Regions from separate parts of the Syntrophobotulus glycolicus DSM 8271 genome, predicted to be linked through region 1. Evidence: riboswitches for the same ligand, from Rfam matches in the RefSeq annotation. Region 1 holds a riboswitch; the other holds the start of a gene.
The links. A riboswitch is a leader RNA that binds a small molecule or an ion and turns the genes downstream of it on or off. The one in region 1 is predicted to bind cyclic di-GMP.
Positions count from the first base shown of each region.

Region 2: it holds a riboswitch for cyclic di-GMP, as region 1 does, so the genes downstream of both, SGLY_RS07500 (cell wall-binding repeat-containing protein) here and SGLY_RS15955 (HD-GYP domain-containing protein) in region 1, are expected to answer to the same signal.

Region 1 is NC_015172.1:3,222,828-3,227,470, reverse strand. It holds gene SGLY_RS15975 (helix-turn-helix transcriptional regulator) at 1-206, shown strand, start outside; gene SGLY_RS15970 (RidA family protein) at 282-650, shown strand; gene SGLY_RS15965 (DUF6773 family protein) at 688-1,176, opposite strand; gene SGLY_RS15960 (helix-turn-helix transcriptional regulator) at 1,173-1,373, opposite strand; cyclic di-GMP riboswitch class I at 1,683-1,767, shown strand; gene SGLY_RS15955 (HD-GYP domain-containing protein) at 1,962-3,047, shown strand; gene SGLY_RS15950 (alpha/beta fold hydrolase) at 3,082-3,891, opposite strand; gene SGLY_RS15945 (TOBE domain-containing protein) at 4,074-4,286, shown strand; gene mutY (A/G-specific adenine glycosylase) at 4,510-4,643, shown strand, end outside.
Region 2 is NC_015172.1:1,514,543-1,519,185, forward strand. It holds gene SGLY_RS07490 (metal ABC transporter permease) at 1-777, shown strand, start outside; gene SGLY_RS07495 (metal ABC transporter permease) at 761-1,870, shown strand; cyclic di-GMP riboswitch class I at 1,950-2,033, shown strand; gene SGLY_RS07500 (cell wall-binding repeat-containing protein) at 2,147-3,673, shown strand; gene SGLY_RS07505 (bifunctional diguanylate cyclase/phosphohydrolase) at 3,835-4,643, shown strand, end outside.

The DNA.
Region 1 (4,643 bases):
AAGTGTTGGAGTATTTAAACGGCAGTATAGCCGAGGAGCTTGAGGATGGTGGTTTTATTTATGAGATGTACCTGCCGGAGAAAGAACGTCTATGGTTTTCTGTAATTATGGGGTTCGGCGATCAGGTGGTTGTGCTTGAGCCGGATCAATTAAAGAAAAAATTGCTTGATACCGCAAACAAAATCCTGAAAAATTATGATTCTTGAAAATAGACGACAGCCAGGTGTCGTCATTGACCTGTTATCCTTGATGATGTGAAAGCATTTGAAAGGAGCTTTATTATGGATACGATTAAAAGAAGCCTGATAAACGAGGAGTTTGCCTTTTCGGGGATCGTGGAAGCCGGTGATTTTGTCTTTCTGACCTTTTGCGTCGGTAATATTGGCGGATCGATAGAAGCACAAGTCAACGGCGCATTGGATGATATGAACAAACGCCTGGAGACCATTGGACTGACCCTGGACGCGGTAGTACAGGTAAACGTAATGATGCGTGATCCGTGGAATATCCCGGTCATGGAGAGAGTCTTTAAGGAAAGATTCAAAGAAAGGTATCCGGCCAGAAAGACGATAAGCACTGAGTTTGCCCATCGGGGCGGACCGGATGGACTTCATGTGCAGATTGATGCGATTGCTTATAAAAGAAAATAAGCTTATTTTTTCTTTCAGCCCCCAAAAGCCCCTCTTCTTAGTCTTCTCGTTCTTCTTCATCCAATCTTTTCTGAATCTGCAGTTGCTTTTTATTGTTAAAATGATTGAGAATCGACAACATAACGGATGAACCAATAGTTGCGCACGTAAAGACAATCAACAGTGTAATGATAAAAAATCCCAACTGCTCTTTAGCGCTCTCCGTATATTTGGTATAGTTCAGAACACCGTTCATTATCGTTATGATAAACCCGGTGACTAGGCTATTCAGTAAGGTCATTTTTTTGGTCGTATCCTTGTCGCCGAACAGATTGACTCCCAGCATTAACCTTCGAATGACAATATAAATGTATACACCAAAAAAGCATATGAATTCAACGGCATACTGTTCAAATGGAGCGTCGAACAGAAACTGCTGCACAAGGATAGATACAAGAAGCATAATCATCAAAAGGGTATATCCCTCACTCAATACTTTCCTGCTTTGTATTAGAATTCTTTCATCTGACCCGTGTTTTCTTTTCATTGCGATTCCTCCCAAAATAATCCATCTAAAGTTTTGCCGAGCGCTTTACAGATTGCTATGCAAAGATTAAGAGTAGGATTGTAATTCCCAGATTCAATCATCCCTATTGTTTGGCGTGTGACACCTACAGCTTTCGCTAAATCCTCTTGCTTCATATCACATTCCATTCGGGCGATTTTCATTCGCTTATTTTTCATTGGAAACCTCCTAATGCTTATAATATATATTATAAATTGCTTTATGTAAAGTATATATTGCATTGATGATCAATGAACTGATAGAAGGGGTGAGATGCCAGTTTGTAAATTGAGAAGCCATACTTAAAACCAACAACGAAATATTTGTAAATAAAACGCAGATTCGCCTTCATTAGCAACAAACGGATATAATGTGAAAAAAAGTAAGAATTTTGTTGACTTTTCTCCCCGTTTATTGTAACCTGATATAAATGTGTAGTTCTTTGGTCCTATATATTATTGTGACCATAAGCACAGAGATGTGAAAAAATATGATAAGAGTAAACCTGTCGAAAGACAGGGACACAAAGCCACGGGTCTAAAGTAATCTAACCATGATAGCCGGGTTGCCATAAAATCGTATAACAATGTGATTTTAAAGTCATGGCGCTCTTATGGGGGCTATGACTTTTATTTATTATTAATAAAATCGAATAAATAAAATAAATACGATTTATTTTATTTGTCTTTTTATTAATATTCTGCCTTAGATGTTTAAGATATCTTAGATGAGTTTTACGGAAGAACATTATACTTTAAGGTGGTTATATGATTAAGATTAAAGCATCACCTTTTACTTGCAAAATCGGAGATCAGGTAGCTGTTGATATATTCAATCAATATGGTTTGCTCATTGTAGCAAAAAATACCATAATCAATGAATATATCCTGAAAAACCTCATTAATATGGGGATCAAAGATTTTTGGATATTCAGGGCAGCGCAGAAAAGACAATCCGCCGGTATTGATCCGGAGCTTGATGAGTTTTATGAAAACTATGAGAATAACATAAAAACGCTTAAAAAGATAATCCAAAATTTGTCGAATGATGATCAAGCCGACATCAATAATCTTGACATGATCAGCGATTTCATTTTTAGTGAGATGGCGTGTAACCAATACCTTGTGAAATTTCTTTGTGATATAAAAAATCATGATAATTATACATTCGAGCACAGCTTAAATGTAGCATTTTATTCGGCACTGATTTGCAGATGGATGAATTTAACCGAAAAAAAGACAAAAAACATTATTAAGACAGGGTTGCTCCATGACATCGGCAAAACTAAAATTCCGCTCGATTTACTGAACAAAAAAGAAAAATTGTGTTCTGAAGAACTTAAGGTGATCCAAAAACATGCAATGTACGGCTATAACATGATCAAAGAAATCATTTCCATGGATTCTGATATAAAGGTAGGGGTTCTCTTGCATCATGAAAGAGAAGATGGGTCCGGTTATCCGAACAGATATACCGGAAGGCAGCTGAATATGAACACAAAAATTGTTTCAATTGCCGATACCTATGACGCGTTGACTTCCGACAGGGAATACAGGGGCAAATACACGCCCTTCACGGCACTTGATATCCTGATGACGGAAGGATTAACTACTTACGATATCAGCATCATGAACACTTTTGTCAATAACCTGATCTTTCATTATGTAGGTTCGCAGGTATTGCTAAACTCAGGTGAGACAGGGAAGGTCATTCATATCCCCAAATACAACATCACAAGGCCGATCATCTATGTGAATTCTGAATTAGTCGACCTGTCAAAAGAAAATCAATTAAACATTGTGGGCATTGTCAATGACACCTCCGTGGCAGACCAAGGGAATACCGGACCTTGAAATATTCAATGGGGATAAAAACGAGAAAAAATCCCTATCCGACAAACCGCATCAGCTGATCGTTGAATTTTTCTTTTTCGTCATAAAACAGGCCATGACCACTATTCTTGAACGGAACAAAGATGGAGCCTTTTATTCCCTGATGTTGAGCAACACCCAAACGGAATAAACAGACTCTGTCATGAATGCCGTGGAGAATAAGGGTCGGAATATTCACAAAGGCAAGATCGTCAAAGAGTACCTCTGAAAGCCACGCCTTAGCCACTTGGACCGTAGACCAGCTTGCGGCTTGCAGACCCATTTGAAGAAACCAGCTGGCAAAAGGTTCGGACACTTTGTTGTGGAAGAATATCTCTCCAAAGTCTCTCAGCATATCCGGACGGTCGCGATATGTACCCTGGATTATGTTGGTTACCGCCATTTCGTTTAGTCCATAGGGAAAGTTCGGGCGTTGAATGAGACTGGGAGCAGCGGCGGCACAGAGGACAAGCTTGGAAACTCCATATCCCTCGTGGCGTTTCATATAGCGGACGGCAACTGCCCCGGCGGTAGAGTGCCCAAGCAGGGTAAAGTTATTCAGCGTCATTGCTTCTACCACGCAGCGGATATCGTCGGCAGACCGGTTGTAGTCGTAGCCGTACAAGGGTTTATCGGATTGTCCGAAACCCCTGACATCCATTCCCAGACAGCGGTACCCCCGCTGTAAAAGCTGATCATACTGGTACTCAAACAAGTGATGATTTGCCGGCCAGCCGTGCATAAACAAGATGGGGCTATGTCCGGATGGATTGATGTCATTGACATAAATCCGAACTCCCTGCTCTACTTCAATCCAGTAGTCCAAAGTGACCCACTCCAATCATTGCATTGATAGCCATAGTATATTCAAGGAAAGAAGGGCGGGTGTAAAAGGCGGTGGGCAAGAGCTCAGAAACCCAATATTATGAAATCATACCCGAAATATTTGTCAACCATAGTAATTATTGCTAAGATAGAGGTATTAAATTACATTGGGAGGGATAAGTCATGAAAATCAGTGCCAGGAATCAGTGGAAAGGCAAAGTTGTTTCTATTAATGAAGGAGCTGTCAATGCTATTGTTGTATTAGATATTGGCGCAGGAAACAAAGTAGCCGCAACAATTTCCCTCGAGGCCGTTAAAGAGCTTGGACTGAAGGTGGGGGGAGAAGCCTATGCCGTCGTTAAAGCTACTTCCGTTATGGTTGGGGTCGATGAATAAATAGAGAAGGTGTTACCGTACGATTTGCCCTGCCCATTGTCGCGGGGCTTATTTTTTTGTGCTCGGACTTCCGGCATCCAACTGCCCTTGTTAAAATAAGGAAAATATAACCAAGCGGTTTTTTCCAAGCTGTCGTAAATATTCAAAGGATCATTCTTTATGCTATAATGAAAAACACTGAGTCGCAGGATAGCATAAACGAAGAACCCATGAGAGGAAAATGATGACTGAAGAAGGATCTGCACACGCGGTACAAGCGGACAAAGACGGGCTGAGGCTTCAGCATGCCTTACCCCGTATACTTTTGGAATGGTATGATCAAAACGCCCGGCTCCTTCCTTGGCGGAAAGATTGTAT
Region 2 (4,643 bases), 1.7 Mb from region 1:
GCCTTGCCCGGAGTGGTCCTGGCTTTTATCCTGCTGGGCAGCAAAAACACGGAAATCCTGTTGTTGGGCGCCCTGGCCTCCGGACTCCTGGCCACACTTTTAATCGTCGGCATTGTCCGGTACACGCGGATCAAGTTCGACAGCGCCCTGGCGCTGGTGATGTCCGTATTTTTCGGGCTGGGCCTGGTGCTTCTGAGCTATGTGCAAAAGATCCCCAACGCCAACCAGGCGGGACTCAAGCGTTTTATCTTCGGCCAGGCATCCACGCTGCTGCAGGGTGATATCATCCTGATGGCGGTTTGCGGAACGGTCCTGCTCGCTCTTGTCGTCCTGTTCTGGAAGGAATTCAAGCTCTTTACCTTTGACGGTGACTTTGCCCAAAGCCTCGGCTTTTCGCCGCAAAGGCTGAACCTGCTGCTGTCGTTTATGATCGTCCTGGCCATCATCATCGGGCTGCAAACGGTGGGTGTTATTCTGATGAGCGCCATGCTGATCGCGCCGGCCGTTGCCGCGCGCCAGTGGACCAATAAGCTGTGGAAGATGGTCCTGCTGGCCGCCGTTTTCGGCGCAGTGTCGGGCGTGGCGGGAACCACGGCCAGCTCCCTGGCCCCCAAGCTGCCCACCGGGCCGGCGATTGTGGTGTGTGTCAGCACGATCGTTGTGATCAGCGTTTTATTTGCCCCGGGAAGGGGCGTCCTGCACAGACTGTATCGGCACAGAAAAAACAAACTTTTATTGCGGATGGAAGGAGGCGCGTTCCATGTCCCCACACCTTGAAATACAGCTCATTGCCGTGATCGTGGCAACGGCTTGCGCGCTCCCCGGTGTGTTTCTGGTGCTGCGCGGGATGTCTATGATGTCCGACTCCATTACCCATACCATCCTGCTCGGCATCGTGCTGGCGTTTTTTATGACACATGACCTGTCCTCACCCTTACTGATCATCGGCGCGGCTTTGATGGGCGTCGCCACCGTTTGGCTGACCGAAATGCTGAGCCGCACCCGGCTTTTGGCAGAGGACGCCGCCATTGGCGTCGTGTTCCCGCTGCTGTTTTCCATCGCGATTATTCTGATCACGCGCTACGCAGGCTCTGTACACTTGGATACCGACTCTGTGCTTCTGGGCGAGCTGGCCTTCGCGCCGTTTGACCGGATGATTGTGGGGGGAGTGGATATCGGTGCCAAAGCCCTTTACATGACGGGCGCTCTGCTGCTCATCAACCTGGCGGCGATTAGCCTGTTCTTTAAGGAGCTGAAGGTGGCGACCTTTGATCCGCTGCTGGCGGCCGTTCTGGGCTTTGCCCCGGCCTTGGTGCATTACGGCCTGATGACGCTGGTTTCGCTTACCGCGGTCGGCGCGTTCCAGGCAGTCGGCTCTATCCTGGTGGTGGCGTTCATGATCGGCCCGCCGGTCACGGCATATTTGCTGACCGACGATTTGAAACGGATGCTCATGCTCAGCGGACTGATCGGCGCCGCCAACGGGGTATTCGGTTACCAGGCAGCCGCTTTCCTGGACGTATCCATCGCCGGCTGCATGGCAGTGGTGACCGGAATCGTCTTCCTGCTGGCGTTCGTCTTTGCCCCGCGCCGCGGACTCGCCAGCTCCCTGCTCGGACGCCGCCGCCGGAAAATAGAATTTGCCAAAATGACACTCCTTCTTTACCTCTGCAACCAGGAGGCCGGCGCAGAGGAAATGAGGAAAGAAAGAATTGACGCGATCCTGGCGCAGTTGCATTGGAGCGAAGGGTTTACCAGGAAAATCATGGTGATTTTGCAAAAAGAAGATTGCCTGGATTTTACAGGGGATGCCGTTAAACTGACTGCCGGCGGGTACTCAGCTTGCAAGAAAAGTTACGAAGCGGGATGAGATTGGTTCTCATTTCTCATTGACAACGGTCAGGATTTTCCGTATCATTATCTCGAAAAATGAAATGAAAAAATAATGATGACGATAAGAGCACACCTTCCGAAAGGATGGGCCGCAAAGTCACGGGTCTAAAGCGATTTGCCAGGATTGCCGGACTGCCGAAACATGGATGAGAGTGAAATGAGCATCTATGCTTCAAAAAGATGCTTGTTTTTTTATTTTTGAAAACATTTCTTCAAATCATCTTTATTTTCATTGCGGGAAGGGGAAAATCTTGTGCGACACTTGAGAAAGCTTTTGAGGACCGCTTTATTCACACTTATGTTAATATTGTTCATGGCAGAGCCGGCCTTTACCTATGCCGCCGGCAATGAATGCCGTTTGGCCGGTCAGGACCGCTACGCGACGGCAGCCGCAATAGCCCGGGAGGGTTGGACACAATCCGACTATGCCCTTTTGGTGAGCGGAGAAAATTTTCCCGATGCTTTGGTTGCGGCGCCCTTAGCAAAACAATATGGGGCGCCGATACTCCTGTCCCAGAAGAAATGCCTGCCTGAAGTGACAAAACAAACATTGAACGATTTAAAGATAAAAAATGTCATCCTGATCGGCGGCCAGGGGGTGCTGTCCGCTCAGCTTCAGGATGAGCTGCAGGATATGGAGATCCGTTCAAGCCGGCTGGCCGGTGAAGACAGATATGAAACAGCCATCGTTGTGGCAGACCAACTTACCGATATTTCGGAGGTCGTGATCGCAACGGGGGAAGATTTTGCCGATGCTCTCTCAATTTCCTCTATTGCCGCCGCTAAACATATGCCGGTTATTCTGGTGCCGAAAAATAACATCGGGAGTGCCACCCAGACCTTTATCCGAAAAAACAAGATCAGGAAAACTTATGTTGTCGGCAGCCCGGATTTGATCAGCGACCGGGTAGCGGAGCAGTTTGCCAAACCGGAACGGGTAACCGGAGCCACGAAATACGACCGGAATATCAATATCATCAAAAGATTTCAAGCCGGGATCAGCGAAGATAATGTGTTTTTAGCAACTGGAAATAACTATGCCGACGCTTTGGCGGGAGCCGGTTATGCCGCAAAAATCAATGCTCCCATTGTCTTAGTCAGCGGCAATATGAGCAGATCGACGAAAAGTTATCTGTCATCAAATCTATCCGATAAAAATGTCTACATTCTGGGCGGGGAAGGAGCGGTCAGTGCATCGATCTTTCATACAGCCGGCAGCCGGGGAGACCAAAGCAATTCCAGACGGGAAACGACAACAGATCTCCTGCGGGAGCTTGGGTCTAATGAAGCAAAGTACGCTCTGGTCTTTGGCTCAACAGACAATAAAATGTATCAAAGCGCCGCTGAAGCGCAAGAGAATATGGTTGAGATCAGGGTCGATGTATGGCAGATAAACACCGAAGGGGAGAAATCTCCCGCAAAGTGTACATTGACTGTCAATAAAGCGATAGCGGATATGATCAGCTCGGTATTTGAGGAAATATTTGAAGGCGGGGAGAAATTCCCCATATACAGTGCCGAGGGATATGTTTGGCGCGGTGATGATACTTCGGAGCATAATTGGGGTTTGGCTGTTGATCTCAATCCGAACGAGAATGCTATGATCAACAGCAGCGGGGAGGTTGTAGCCGGCTCCTTTTGGGATCCCCAAAAGAGTCCCTATTCCATCCCGGAGGATGGCGATGTGGTCAAAGCATTTCAAAAATACGGCTTTGCCTGGGGCGGTAACGCCTGGAAGTCGTCAAATGATTATATGCATTTTTCTTATTTGGGGAAATAAAAACGGATTCGGGCGAGAAGGGCGAGATAGGCCTTCTCCATCAGATCAAGGAAAACAGATCAAAGGGTCCCGTACAGCAGATGAAAAGAAAAGATCTGGCTGTCCCGCAATTTATTTGATAAAATTGGACTAAAAACCGGCTTGATTTGATGGGAGCGACTATGGAAACTTCTGCCCTGTTATTAATTGCCTCACTCGGGGCTATTTCTGTTTTGCTGATGCTGTACGCCTACATCTTTACGTTTGACCACAGGCTTTTTCTCGGCCTGTGGTTTATTGGCTGGGCCGTCATTGCCTTGAATTATAGTCTGGATGCTTTTTTCCCTGACTTGCTGAGACAAAACCGCCTGATTTTAGGTCTTAGTCTGAGCTCGTATTTCTGGGCAAATCTTTTGATCTCCTGGGGCACGTTTATCTTCCTGAAAATCAAAGCCGGAATGTCGCTGCTGCTCACTGCGGGAATGGTTTGGCTGTTCTTTTTTATCTTTCTTTTCGCAAACCGGAGCGGGTCTGCTTTGCAGATGATTCAATATACCTGTTTTGCGGTGTATGTCCTATCCTCCTGGGTGGGCATAGCCATGATCAGATCCGCCGGCAGGTACGGAAATCTCGCTCTGTTTTTAGGGCTGTTAAACATCGCCTGGGTGAGCAATACGGTTTTTTCTTCCTGCATTTTAAAAATACCCCAGATGGCCCCCTATATTGTTTCCCAAATCATCTTAATTTTGAACGCCATCGGACTGATTCAGCTTTTTTTAAAAGAACAAAAGGATGAGATTAAGCAGGGGCTGGACCACATCACTTACCTTACTTCCTATGATGAGCTAACAGGATTGCATAATAAGGCTTATTTCGATAAGAAAATACTGGAGATGGGCAAAAACAATGACTGCCTGCCCATTTCTCTGCTTGTTGGCGATATGAACGGGTTGAAATTCGTCAATGATGTGCTTGGTCATCAAGAAGGAGA